DNA from 4 places in the Geobacillus sp. WSUCF-018B genome. Region 4 is predicted to be linked to each of the others. Evidence: riboswitches for the same ligand, from Rfam matches in the RefSeq annotation. Region 4 holds a riboswitch; each other region holds the start of a gene.
What was found. Region 4 has a riboswitch for S-adenosylmethionine ahead of metK (methionine adenosyltransferase). Riboswitches for the same ligand answer to the same signal wherever they lie in the genome.
Positions count from the first base shown of each region.

Region 1: it holds a riboswitch for S-adenosylmethionine, as region 4 does, so the genes downstream of both, CV944_RS11175 (bifunctional homocysteine S-methyltransferase/methylenetetrahydrofolate reductase) here and metK (methionine adenosyltransferase) in region 4, are expected to answer to the same signal.
Region 2: it holds a riboswitch for S-adenosylmethionine, as region 4 does, so the genes downstream of both, CV944_RS08365 (phosphoadenylyl-sulfate reductase) here and metK (methionine adenosyltransferase) in region 4, are expected to answer to the same signal.
Region 3: it holds a riboswitch for S-adenosylmethionine, as region 4 does, so the genes downstream of both, mtnK (S-methyl-5-thioribose kinase) here and metK (methionine adenosyltransferase) in region 4, are expected to answer to the same signal.

Region 1 covers NZ_PIJF01000035.1:4,566-7,763, reverse strand. The annotation lists gene CV944_RS11185 (ABC transporter permease) at 1-371, opposite strand, end outside; gene CV944_RS11180 (ABC transporter ATP-binding protein) at 368-1,426, opposite strand; gene CV944_RS17315 (hypothetical protein) at 1,487-1,639, shown strand; SAM riboswitch class I at 1,708-1,809, shown strand; gene CV944_RS11175 (bifunctional homocysteine S-methyltransferase/methylenetetrahydrofolate reductase) at 1,879-3,198, shown strand, end outside.
Region 2 covers NZ_PIJF01000022.1:1,660-4,857, reverse strand. The annotation lists gene sat (sulfate adenylyltransferase) at 1-125, opposite strand, end outside; gene CV944_RS08370 (sulfate permease) at 157-1,230, opposite strand; gene CV944_RS08365 (phosphoadenylyl-sulfate reductase) at 1,246-1,953, opposite strand; SAM riboswitch class I at 2,075-2,181, opposite strand; gene CV944_RS08360 (DUF1128 domain-containing protein) at 2,310-2,534, opposite strand; gene CV944_RS08355 (low molecular weight protein-tyrosine-phosphatase) at 2,738-3,198, shown strand, end outside.
Region 3 covers NZ_PIJF01000032.1:17,801-20,998, reverse strand. The annotation lists gene CV944_RS10630 (pyridoxal phosphate-dependent aminotransferase) at 1-362, opposite strand, end outside; gene CV944_RS10625 (carbon-nitrogen family hydrolase) at 461-1,276, shown strand; SAM riboswitch class I at 1,370-1,538, shown strand; gene mtnK (S-methyl-5-thioribose kinase) at 1,624-2,811, shown strand; gene mtnA (S-methyl-5-thioribose-1-phosphate isomerase) at 2,881-3,198, shown strand, end outside.
Region 4 covers NZ_PIJF01000005.1:41,569-44,766, forward strand. The annotation lists gene CV944_RS02805 (gamma carbonic anhydrase) at 1-8, shown strand, start outside; gene metK (methionine adenosyltransferase) at 77-1,288, opposite strand; SAM riboswitch class I at 1,418-1,532, opposite strand; gene pckA (phosphoenolpyruvate carboxykinase (ATP)) at 2,001-3,198, shown strand, end outside.

The sequences.
Region 1 (3,198 bases), on a different contig from region 4:
AAAGCGTTGGCCAGCCCGTACGTGCCGAACAGCCCTAAAAACGCATACACCTTCAGCAGCAAATTCACCCACATCGGCAAAATAAGCAACAACAGCCATAGCTGCTTGTGCCGCGTCTTCGTCAGCCAATAGGCGGTCGGATAGCCGATGAGCAGCGACACAAGCGTGATTAAAAACGCATACCAAAACGAATACGCCATCATTTTCAAATAAATGGGCGTCCATACGGATTTATAGTTGGACAACGTCCAATGGCCGTCAAGATCCAAAAACGATTCATACACCAAAAAGACAATCGGGGCCACGACAAACAGCACAAGCCAAATGCCATAAGGGATTAAATACCAGTTCCGCCACGCCCGTTCCGTCATGCGTCCTCATCCTCCTTTTCGAGTCGCATGACGTGAATCGCTTCCGGTTCAAAACGAAGGCCGACCGTTTCCCCGACTTCGGCCTTTTTCGTCGAATGGACAAGCCATTCGTTGCCGTTTTCGTCATAGCCGCAAATTTCATAATGGACACCGCGGAATAAGAGCGAATCGACGCGGATGACGATCTGCCCGTCTTCCGGCGCCGCGAGCTCCAAATCTTCCGGGCGGATGACGACATCGACCGGTTCATTTGGCGCGAAGCCGCGGTCAACACACGCAAACTGTTTGCCGGCAAATTCGACGAGGAAATCGTCGATCATGCGCCCTGACAAAATGTTCGATTCGCCAATGAAATCGGCGACGAATCGATTGACAGGCTCGTCGTAAATGTCTTTCGGCGTCCCAAACTGCTGAATTTTTCCTTTATTCAGAACAAAAATGTAATCGGACATCGCCAATGCTTCTTCTTGATCATGCGTGACAAAAATGAACGTAATCCCTAAGCGGCGCTGCAATTCACGAAGTTCATACTGCATTTCCGTGCGCAGCTTCAAATCCAAGGCCGATAGCGGCTCATCCAAGAGCAAAACTTCTGGCTCATTCACAATCGCCCGCGCAATCGCGACGCGCTGACGCTGGCCGCCTGACATTTCTTGAATGCGGCGGCGCTCATAGCCGTCTAAGTTGACAAACCGAAGCGCTTCCCTCACTTTCTCGCGAATGTCGGTTTCTTTCATCTTTTTCACGCGCAAACCAAACGCAACGTTTTCAAACACATCGAGATGAGGGAACAACGCATAGTCTTGAAAAACAGTGTTGACTTGCCGTTTGTTCGGCGGGACGTTTTGAATCGGCTTTCCGTGGAAATAAATCGTTCCTTGCGTCGGTTCGATAAACCCGGCAATCAGCCGCAAAATCGTCGTCTTCCCGCACCCCGACGGTCCAAGCAGCGTATAAAACTTCCCGCGCTCCATCGCAAAACTGACATCATCCAGTACGGCTGCGCCGTCGTATTCCTTCGTCACTCGCTCGAAGCGGATGATTTCTCCGTTCACTTTCAGCCCCCCATCTTCTTGATGTTCACTATTCCTAATTAGAACATAGGAGAGTAGAAAGTGCAACGGAAAAATATGCTTTCCGCCATGTCGGCGACTAAAAAACAAAAAGCGGCTGACTATTCCGCAGAACAGCTTCCAATTTTGCCCGCAATGCGGAAAGCCGCTGTCTCATTGATCGTTTTTTCAAATTTCCTTGCTTCACCGTATTGAATAATTTCAAAAAATACATTAAATTATATAGTAATAGTCAAGACGAAATAAACAACCGCATACGGACATTCTTATCAAGAGAGGGGGAGGGACTGGCCCGGTGAACCCTCAGCAACCTGGCCGCGGCCAAGGTGCTAAATCCAGACAGGCAACAGCCTGGAAGATAAGAAGAAGCGAACGAAAAGTCTTCTTCTTAGAAGGCTTTTTTCTTTTACTACAACGAAATGGGGGAATCAAACGTGGGGCTGCTCGATGAGTTGAAACAACGCATTCTCATCGCCGACGGAGCGATGGGGACGCTTTTATATTCGCATGGCGTCGACCGTTGTTTTGAAGAATTGAATCTATCGAATCCAGACGAAATCATTCATATTCATGAAGCGTATATCGCGGCGGGCGCCGATGTCATTCAGACGAATACATACGGCGCCAACTATGTGAAACTCGCGCGCTACGGCTTGCAAGACGAGGTGCCGGCGATCAATCGCGCCGCTGTAAGACTGGCGAAGCAAGCAGCCAATGGGGGGGCGTACGTGCTCGGAACGATCGGAGGGCTGCGCACGTTAAACAAAAGTGTCGTACCGCTTGACGAAGTGAAGCGGACGTTTCGCGAGCAGCTGTTTGTGCTGCTTGCCGAAGGGGTTGATGGTGTGCTGCTGGAGACGTATTACGATTTGGAAGAGTTGGAGACGGTGCTTGCCATCGCGCGCAAAGAGACGGACTTGCCGATTATCGCCCATGTGTCGCTCCATGAAGTCGGCGTTTTGCAAGACGGCACGCCGCTCGCGGACGCCCTTAGCCGCCTGGAGGCGCTCGGGGCCGATGTTGTCGGGCTCAACTGCCGGCTTGGTCCGCACTATATGATTCAGTCGCTTGAGGAAGTGCCCCTGCCCAATCGCGCATTTTTGTCGGCGTATCCGAACGCGAGCCTCCCGGATTACCGCGACGGCCGGCTTGTCTATGAAACGAACGCGGAATATTTTGAAGAGGCGGCCAAAGCGTTCCGCGATCAAGGGGTGCGCTTGATCGGCGGGTGCTGCGGCACGACGCCGAAACATATTGAGGCAATGGCAAAGGCGCTCGCCGACCGGACGCCGGTGACGGAAAAAACGGTGAAGCGGCGCACGGCATCTGTATCGGTGCAAGCCGATCGGCCCGCGCCGACTCCGCTTCCCGAGCTCGCCCGCACGCGCCGCTCGGTCATTGTCGAACTCGATCCGCCGAAGCAACTCGGCATTGACAAGTTTCTCGCTGGGGCGAAAGCGCTCCATGACGCTGGCATCGACGCGCTGACGTTAGCTGACAACTCACTTGCCACGCCGCGCATCAGCAACGCCGCCGTCGCCACGATCGTGAAAGAGCGGCTCGGCGTCCGCCCGCTCGTGCATATTACGTGCCGCGACCGCAACTTGATCGGCCTGCAGTCGCATTTGATGGGGTTGCATACGCTCGGCATCACCGACGTGCTCGCTATTACCGGCGACCCGTCGAAAATCGGCGATTTCCCGGGAGCGACGTCCGTGTATGATGTGTCGTCATTCGATCTCATCCGCCTAATC
Region 2 (3,198 bases), on a different contig from region 4:
CCGATCAGCTCAAGGTCGCTTAGTTCGGCTTTGGACAGCTCGATCGTTTTCGTTGCTTCATCGATTGGGTAATCCGGATTCCAACGGTTGATCAATGTGCCGCCATGCGGAATGCTCAAACTCATGTTCATAACCTCCTAGATTGATAGATGTTCATTAAATGCCGCCGCCATGTTCATGAAGCGAACGCTCTTCTTCGGCGACTGTTTTTTTTAAGCTGATGACGCCAAGCGTCGCCAGGCAGACGCTGAAGATGGCAATCACCGTGTAAACATCGCTGTCAAGCAACAGTTTCACAAGGCTGTACGAAATGACAAGGGAAAATATTGGCGAAACAAACCACACTTTCAACAGTTGCACGACAATCCGCTTTTGCCAAATCGACATCCCGCTTTTCGCCGTGCCGATGCCGATGATCGCCGATGTCGTAATCTGCGTAAGCGGAACAGGCAAACCAAACAGCGACGAAATGATGACGAGCACGGCTCCCGTGCCGGAAATGGCGCTTCCTTCAAACGGGGAGAAGTTTGTAATTTTCTTTCCGTTTGTTTCTAACACGCGATGCCCAAGCAACAGGGCGCCGGCAGCGACAAACAAGCCGCCGAAGATAGTTGCCGGCCCGACCGCCATCAGCCCGGCGCCGACGAGCGGCCCGACGGCATTGGCCACATTGTTCATGCCGGCGGAAAACGCCTCGAGAAAGCCGGTGACAACGAGCAAGGCCATGAATGTTTTTTGCCAGCGCCCTTGTTCAAGCTGCGGATATTTTCGCTTGAGCGCCAAAAACCATTTGCCGACAGCCAGCGTAAACGAAAAGGCGACGATCGGGATCACGATCCATACCGACACGATAAACAGCAGCTTATGAAAGTACAACGCCTGATAGGCGATGCCAACGCCGACGACTGATCCGACGGTGATCTCGCTCGTCGAGAGCGGAATGCCCATGATGTTCGCCGCAAAAAGTGAAATGGCCGCCGCCGTTAAAATGATGACGACGATTTTGACGGTGAGGATCGAAGACGGAATAATGCCCGACCCGATCGTTTTCACTACTTCTCCGCCGCCGAGGCTGCCGAGAAACACGCCGATGCCGCAAAGAAGGAGGGCCATCGACTTTTTCGGAATGGCGCCCGACCCGTACGCGACACCCATCGAGGCGGCCGCGCCGTTCGCCCCGATGTTCATGGCGAAGAAAAAGGACACAATAAAGGCAATGGCAAGGAGCATATCGTTGTTCTCCCCTTATGTGAGATGGAGCCCGCACTCCGTTTTCCCCTGGCCGGCCCAGCGCCCGGAGCGCAAATCGTTCGGATCCGATGCCGGCGCTGTGCACGGGGCGCAGCCGATGCTCGGGTAGCCCCGGTCATGGAGCACGTTGTACGGAAGACCGTGTTTATATACGTAATTCCAAACGTCTTTCCACGTCCAATGAATGAGCGGGCACACTTTAATGGAGCGGAATTTGTCGTCTTTATTGATGTACTCGACATGGCGCCGCGTCGGCGACTGTTCGCGGCGCAAGCCGGAAATCCAGGCGGTGACTCCGGTCAAGACTTCCCGCAGCGGAATGACTTTGCGCAACTCACAGCATTTGTTCGGATCGCGTTTCCATAGTTCATCGCCGAACTGTGCAGCCTGCTCCTCCAGCGTCAAGTGCGGCTGTTTCATCACGATGCGGAGCGACGGGTATTTTTCCTGTACGTTCGCGATCGTGTCGTACGTCTCTTGGAAATGCAGCCCTGTATCCAAAAAGACGATTTCCGCATCCGGCTTGACTTGGGAAATCAAATCAATGAGCACAATCCCTTCAATGCCGAAACTGCACGCATAGACAATGTCATCGCCGTATTCGCGGTACGCCCAAGCAAGGACAGCCAACGCCCCTTTCGTTTCATCATCGGACGGAAAAGACGGTTTTTCGGCCGTTTCCCATTGGTCATATGTGAGCATCGTTTCCCCCTCCTTAAAAACAAAGAAAATCAACATAATTAGTCGGATATTCATCCGGCAACGGGCAGCCTGGCGATAAAAACGCCCCTTCCATTTCGGAAAGAGCGGAAGAACGAGGGACGCCTTATCTTCCAAAATGGATCCCATTTTGCTGGAATTAGCACCTTGCCAAACGCGGCAGGTTGCCGGAGTTCATCGGGCCAGTCCCTCCCCCGCTCTTGATAAGCGTATGTAATTTATATTGATTAAAATTTTAACACAATTGGCGCTAATGTCAATCCTAGTTTTTCGATAGGAATTTTTTTATATACATAGGCAGCTTCGCGATGCTTCCATCCGGTGACGGAAGGAGAGGATTACCGCTTGCGCAGGCTTCCGAGCTCCTCAACAATGGCCTGTATTTCGCTTGGACTGAACGTTTCACGCTTCATGACCATGTCGTAAATGTCTTTCAGTTCGTCATACCATGCCTCGGAAAAATGGGCCGGCTTAATCGCATCAAAATTGAGCACTTTTAATTTTTTCTTCAGCTGTTCAACGATATATTCGACGTTTTCTGCGGACGGTTTCGATAAATCCATGGTTTCGCTCCTTTCGTGGCAGGTTATCATGTATTGTACCACACCGGCGGTGAAAAAGGGGAGAGGCAATATAGTCCGCGCCAGCGTTAGGTGGTAAAATATAGGTGCATGTGCACGAGCTGCTAGAAAGCGGCTATCAAGCGCTTGGATGAAAAGGGAAAACTAATGCCAAGAAGACGGGATGGAAAGGAGTGGCTGCTTCGATGGTCAAAGTGTTGTTTGTTTGCCTCGGCAACATTTGCCGTTCGCCGATGGCGGAAGCGGTATTCCGTCATTTGGTGAACGAACGGGGGCTTGACGGACAGATTGTCGTTGATTCAGCGGGAACGGGCAGCTGGCATGTCGGGGAGCCGCCGCATGAGGGGACAAGGCGGATTTTGAGTGAAAACGACATTGACTATTCCGGCATCCGCGCCCGGCAAGTCGGGCGCCGCGACTTGGAGGAATTTGATTACATCATCGCCATGGACGCCGCCAATTTGAGCGATTTGCGCCGGCTCGCCGGGCCGAATTCGCCGGCGGTGATCGCCCGGCTGCTTGATTTTGTCCCGGATCGGGAAAAAGACGATGTGCCGGATCCGTATTATACCGGGAATTTTGCCGAAGTGTACCGCCTGATTCGTTCCGGCTGCGAGCATTTGCTTGACGCGATCGTCCGCGATCA
Region 3 (3,198 bases), on a different contig from region 4:
TCGCCCGGGTTGACGAGGCAAAGCGGCAGCTCGACAAGCCCGGCTTTGCCGCCGAACAAGATGGCGACCTCGCGGGCCGGGTCGATCGTCACCCCGTACTCGCGCGCGTAAAACGCCGCTACGGCTTCTTTCAAAAACGAGTAGCCTTGAAACGGCGAATATTTATGGTATTTTGGGTTCGCGGCTGCCTTCTGCATCGCTTCGACAATGTGCGCCGGCGTCGGCTGATCCGGATTGCCCTGCCCTAAGTTGATCACATCATAACCCGCCTTGATCTTCGCACCGACTTTCGCCACGAGCGAGGCGAAAAACTGCTTCGGCAGCTGTTCAAGCAGTTCGGAAAAGGGAAATTCGATCGTCATCGTCCACACCTTCTCAAAAATTCTTGAAATTCTAGTGCAACATCATATATCGTTAAAAGCAAAATGTAAAGAAAAATTTTTTTCCGAGGTGAACGCTCATGACGATCCGCATCGCCTGCCTGCAGCTTGACATTGCATTTGGCGATCCAGCAAAAAACGAACAGCAAGCCGAACAGGCCGTGGAATCCGCTGCCAAAGACGGCGCTGACATCATCGTGCTGCCAGAGTTATGGACGACCGGCTACGATTTGACGCGCCTGGATGAAATTGCCGACGAAGGCGCCGAACGGGCGAAGGCGCTCGCTTCCCGATTGGCGCAAACGTACGGCGTCCATTTCGTCGCCGGTTCGGTCGCCAAAAAAACAGCCGCCGGCGTGACAAACACGATGATCGTGGCCGACCGCCATGGCCAAATCGTCGGCGAATACAGCAAGCTTCACCTGTTCCAATTGATGGATGAACATTTGTATTTGCAGCCGGGAAACGAGCCAGGCTTGTTCTCGCTTGACGGGCTGCCGTGCGCTGGGGTCATTTGCTATGACATCCGATTTCCGGAGTGGATTCGCGCCCATGCGTTGGCCGGAGCGGAAGTGCTGTTTGTCGTCGCCGAATGGCCGCTTCCCCGCCTTCACCATTGGCGGACGCTCCTGATGGCGCGGGCGATTGAAAACCAATGCTATGTCGTCGCTTGCAACCGGGCCGGACGAGACCCGAACAACGTGTTCGCCGGCCATTCGCTCGTCATTGACCCGTGGGGCGAGATCATCGCCGAAGCCGACGAACAGCCGGGTATCTTAACCGCTTCCATCGACCCGTCGCTCATCCAAGACGTCCGCGCACGCATCCCGGTGTTTGCCGACCGCCGGCCGCACGATTATGAAGAGGCGGCAAAAAAATTTTTCAAAACGTATTGACAATCCGCCAGCCCAACCTGTATCATTCGAATCAAGCAACCAAACGATTGTTAACATCGTGAAAATTGCAAAAACTTAATAGCTAGATCGGTACTCTTATCAAGAGTTGGCTGAGGGAATTGGCCCAATGAAGCCCAGCAACCGACCGTAATGCTATCGTGAGATAGGGCGCACGCCAAAGGCGGCGCCGGAAGCGAACCGCTTCCGCAGGGCACGGTGCTAAGTCCAACAGAAAGACCGATGTCTTTCTGAAAGATAAGAGGCGCGAAGACGATGCATCTTCAAGCCTCTTTCCGTATGCGAAAGAGGCTTTTTCATTTGCCAAAACCTAAAGGGGGAACGTGAAAATGACGATTGTCCAATCCACTGTTTACGAACCGCTCACCGAACAAAAAGCGACCGCCCTCGCCGTCCGCCTCGGCCTATTCCGAGACGGGGCGCCGCTTGTGTGCCGCGAAATCGGCGACGGAAACTTAAACTTAGTCTTTCATATCGTCGATCAGGAAACGAAGCAAGGCGTCATCATCAAACAGGCGCTCCCGTACGCGAAAGTCGTCGGCGAAAGCTGGCCGCTCACGTTAAAGCGCGCGGTTATTGAAAGCAACGCGTTGCGCACGTTTGCCAGCTATGTACCGCAATACGTGCCGAACGTCTACTATTCTGACGAATCGCTTGCCATTACCGTGATGGAAGACTTGTCCCGTCTGCAAATCGCCCGCAAAGGGTTGATCGAAGGGAAAACATTCCCGCTTTTGTCCCGGCATATCGGCGAATTTATCGCCAAAACAGCGTTTTACACATCCGATTTCGGCATGAACCAGCAAGAGAAAAAGAAATTGGCGCAAAGCTTCGTCAATCCGGAACTGTGCAAAATCACCGAAGATCTCGTCTTCACCGATCCATTTTTCGACCATGACACGAACAACTTCGAAGACGAGCTGCGGCCGGACGTCGAAACGCTTTGGAATGACGACCGCCTCCGTTTGGAAGCGGCGAAGTTGAAGCGCAAGTTTTTAACCGAAGCCGATGTGCTTCTGCATGGCGATTTGCATACCGGCAGCATTTTCGCAAGCACCGACGAAACGAAAGTAATCGACCCGGAATTCGCTTTTTACGGCCCGATCGGCTTTGACCTTGGGCAGTTTTTCGCCAACTTGCTGTTAAATGCGTTGTCCCGCCCTGACGTTGAGCGCCAACCGCTCTTTGATCACATCGACCAGACCTGGGACGTCTTTGCGTCCATATTCTCGGAGCTTTGGCGCACCAAAAGCATCGAGACGTACGCCGCAACACCGGGCTTGCTTGACGAAGTGCTCCGGCATGCGTTCATCGATGCTGTCGGCTTTGCCGGCTGCGAAGTCATCCGCCGGACGATCGGCCTCGCCCATGTGGCCGACCTTGACGGCATCGAGCAGAAAGAAGCCCGCCTTGCCGCCAAACGACACGCGCTCCGCCTCGGCCGCCGCCTAATTGTCGAGCGCAACGAGCTGACCGGAACGGACGGCTTCCGCCGAGTGTTTGCAGAAACCGAATAGTAACACGGCGACGACCGGCCCAGTGCCGGCCCGGATCAACGGAAAATGTGAAAAGAAAGGAAGACGACGATGGACACCTTTGCCATCCCGCGCTCTGTCGAGTGGCGCGAGACGCATATCACGATTTTAAACCAACAAAAATTGCCATTAGCAACAGAATATATCGACCTGCATACGCTTGAAGACGTGTACGATGCGATCGCCTCGCTGAAAGTGCGCGGAGCGCCGGCGATCGGCATCACCGCCGCTTATGGTCTGGCGCTCGCCGCCTCGCATTATAAAGCGGAAACGGTCCACGAGTTCCATAGCCGCCTAAAGCAAGACCGCGATTATTTGGCAAGCGCCCGCCCGACGGCCGTCAATTTGGTTTGGGCGCTTGACCGGCTC
Region 4 (3,198 bases):
TGCCGTAATCCGGCAGCTCTTGTTCTGTTGCGTTTGCCGACGCCTGAAACGACTCGCGCATCCGCGCCGTCCGGCCTTACTTGTTCGCCAGCGCCAGCGCTTGTTCTCTCAGCGTCGTCGCTTTATCAGTGCGCTCCCACGGCAAGTCGATGTCCGTACGCCCGAAATGCCCGTAAGCGGCCGTCTGTTTGTAAATCGGGCGGCGCAGGTCAAGCATTTTGATGATGCCCGCCGGGCGGAGATCGAAGTTGCTGCGCACGACCTCAATCAAAATGTCTTCCGACACTTTGCCGGTGCCGAACGTATCAATGGAAATCGATACCGGACGGGCGACGCCGATCGCGTAGGCGAGCTGCACTTCGCATTTGTCGGCCAGTCCTGCCGCAACGATGTTTTTCGCCACATAGCGGGCCGCATACGCCGCCGAGCGGTCGACTTTCGTCGGGTCTTTGCCCGAGAACGCGCCGCCGCCATGGCGGGCGTAGCCGCCGTACGTGTCGACAATGATTTTCCGCCCCGTCAGCCCAGCATCCCCTTGCGGACCGCCGATGACAAACCGTCCTGTCGGGTTGATGAAATAGTTCGTGTTCTCATCAAGCAGCTCGGCCGGCACGACCGGTTTGATGACATGCTCCTTAATGTCGCGCTCGATTTGCTCTTGCGTAATTTCCGGATGGTGCTGCGCGGACACGACGATCGTATCGACGCGCACCGGTTTGCCGTTTTCATCGTATTCGATCGTCACTTGCGTTTTCCCGTCCGGCCGCAAGTACGGCAAGACGTCCGTTTTACGCACTTCCGCCAATCGACGCGCCAAGCGGTGCGCAAGCGAAATCGGCAGCGGCATCAATTCTTCCGTCTCATTGCAGGCGAACCCAAACATCAATCCTTGGTCGCCGGCGCCGATCGCTTCAATTTCCTCGTCAGTCATCTGACCTTCGCGCGCCTCAAGCGCCCGGTCCACCCCCATCGCAATGTCTGGCGACTGTTCGTCAATCGACGTCAGCACCGCGCACGTATCGGCGTCAAATCCGTATTTGGCGCGCGTGTAGCCGATCTCCCGGACCGTATCGCGGACGATGCGCGGAATGTCCACGTACGTTGATGTTGTGATTTCCCCACTCACGAGCACCAGCCCGGTCGTCACGCTCGTTTCGCAAGCGACACGGGCGTTCGGGTCTTTTTCCAAAATGGCATCCAAAATGGCATCAGAAATTTGGTCGCAAATTTTATCCGGATGTCCTTCTGTCACAGACTCTGACGTAAACAAGCGGCGTTTGGCTGACATTCGGTTTGTTTCCTCCTCTTAACATAATGTGGCGACACGGAACTCATTTCCCTTTTTCCCTTCGCAATATAAAAAACCTTTCCTGTAACGGCTGAGGAAAGGTCATGGCAATCGTATTGCTTCCTTTCACTCTTATCGTTCAAGGACTGCGCCTTGCCACAGGTTAGCACCATTTCACACATGTCCAGTTGTGACGGTTGCTGGGCTTCATCGGGCCTGTCCCTCCACCGGCTCGGGATAAGAGTATCCGTTCAATGAATTATCTTATCGCAATTGAAGGAACAAAGTCAACCGCAGAAGTGAATTTTTTATCATCCCGCTTCCGCGCACGAACCCAAGCAAAGGAGGAATGAGCGCCTTTCCCTTGCCTCCATAAAACAAAGGGAAGCTAAACGCAGCCCCTTTCTTTTGTATAGGAGGGGAGCGCGTCTATATAAACGTGCCGCTTCCGGCTGCATGCTTGAACAAGACGAGGCGGATTTGGCAAACGTATTGCCGATTTGGGTCATCACTGCCTGCTTCCTTAATAGCAAGACAGTAAGACAACCCGGGAACGGCCGCCTCCCGCTTGAAGCACAGGCGGGAGAGCGTGCAAAATCTGAAAAATAGGCAAAATAAGTTCAAAAAAACCCACACAATTAGTATGGACTATTAATAAAAATGTGTTATACTATTTTCAAGAGTGATTACAAAAAGAAGGCAGGTTGTGAACATGGGGATCGCAAACATGACAAATAAGCTGGATGTATTGCTGCAAAAACCGTACGTACATCACCAATTGTCCGTCGCCGAGCTCGTCGAGAAAGTATTGCAGCGGAACGAAGGACGGCTGACCCACACCGGGGCGGTTGCCGTGACAACCGGCAAGTACACGGGGCGGTCGCCGAAAGACAAATACATCGTCGAAGAACCGTCCACGAAGCAAACGATCGACTGGGGAACGGTCAACCAGCCGATGTCTCCGGAAACGTTTGAGAAACTGTACGACAAAGTGCTCGATTATTTAATGAAACAAGATGAACTGTTCGTCTTTAAAGGCTTTGCCGGCGCCGATCCGAAATACCGGCTGCCGATTCAAGTCGTCAACGAATTCGCCTGGCACAACTTGTTCGTCCATCAGCTGTTCATCCGCCCGAGCGCCGAGGAGCTCGCCGCGCACGAGCCGCAATTCACCGTCATTTGCGCGCCGAACTTTAAAGCCGACCCGAAGGTGGACGGGACGCGCTCGGAAGCGTTCATCATCATCTCGTTTGAACGGCGCACCGTGTTGATCGGCGGCACCGAGTATGCCGGCGAAATGAAAAAATCGATTTTCTCGGTCATGAACTATGTGCTGCCGGAACAAGGCATCCTGCCGATGCACTGCTCGGCCAACGTCGGGCAGGAAGGCGACGTCGCCCTCTTTTTCGGCTTGTCGGGAACGGGAAAAACGACGCTCTCGACCGACCCGAACCGCCGCTTGATCGGCGATGACGAACACGGTTGGTCAAGCCGCGGCATTTTCAACATCGAAGGCGGCTGCTATGCGAAATGCATCAACCTATCGCGCGAGAAAGAGCCGCAAATTTTTGACGCCATCGGCTTCGGCGCGGTGCTCGAAAACGTCGTTCTCGATGACGCGACGCGGGTGCCGAATTACGACGACGGCACGCTGACGGAAAACACACGCGCCGCCTACCCGCTTCAGGCGATCCAAAACATCATCGACCCGAGCGTCGCCGGCCATCCGTCCACGATCGTGTTTTTGACAGCCGATGCGTTCGGCGTCCTGCCGCCGATCAGCAAGCTGACGCGTGAACAGGCGATGTACCATTTCTTAAGCGGCTACACAAGCAAACTCGCCGGCACCGAACGCGGCGTCACCGAACCGGAAGCAACGTTCTCAACGTGCTTCGGCGCACCGTTTTTGC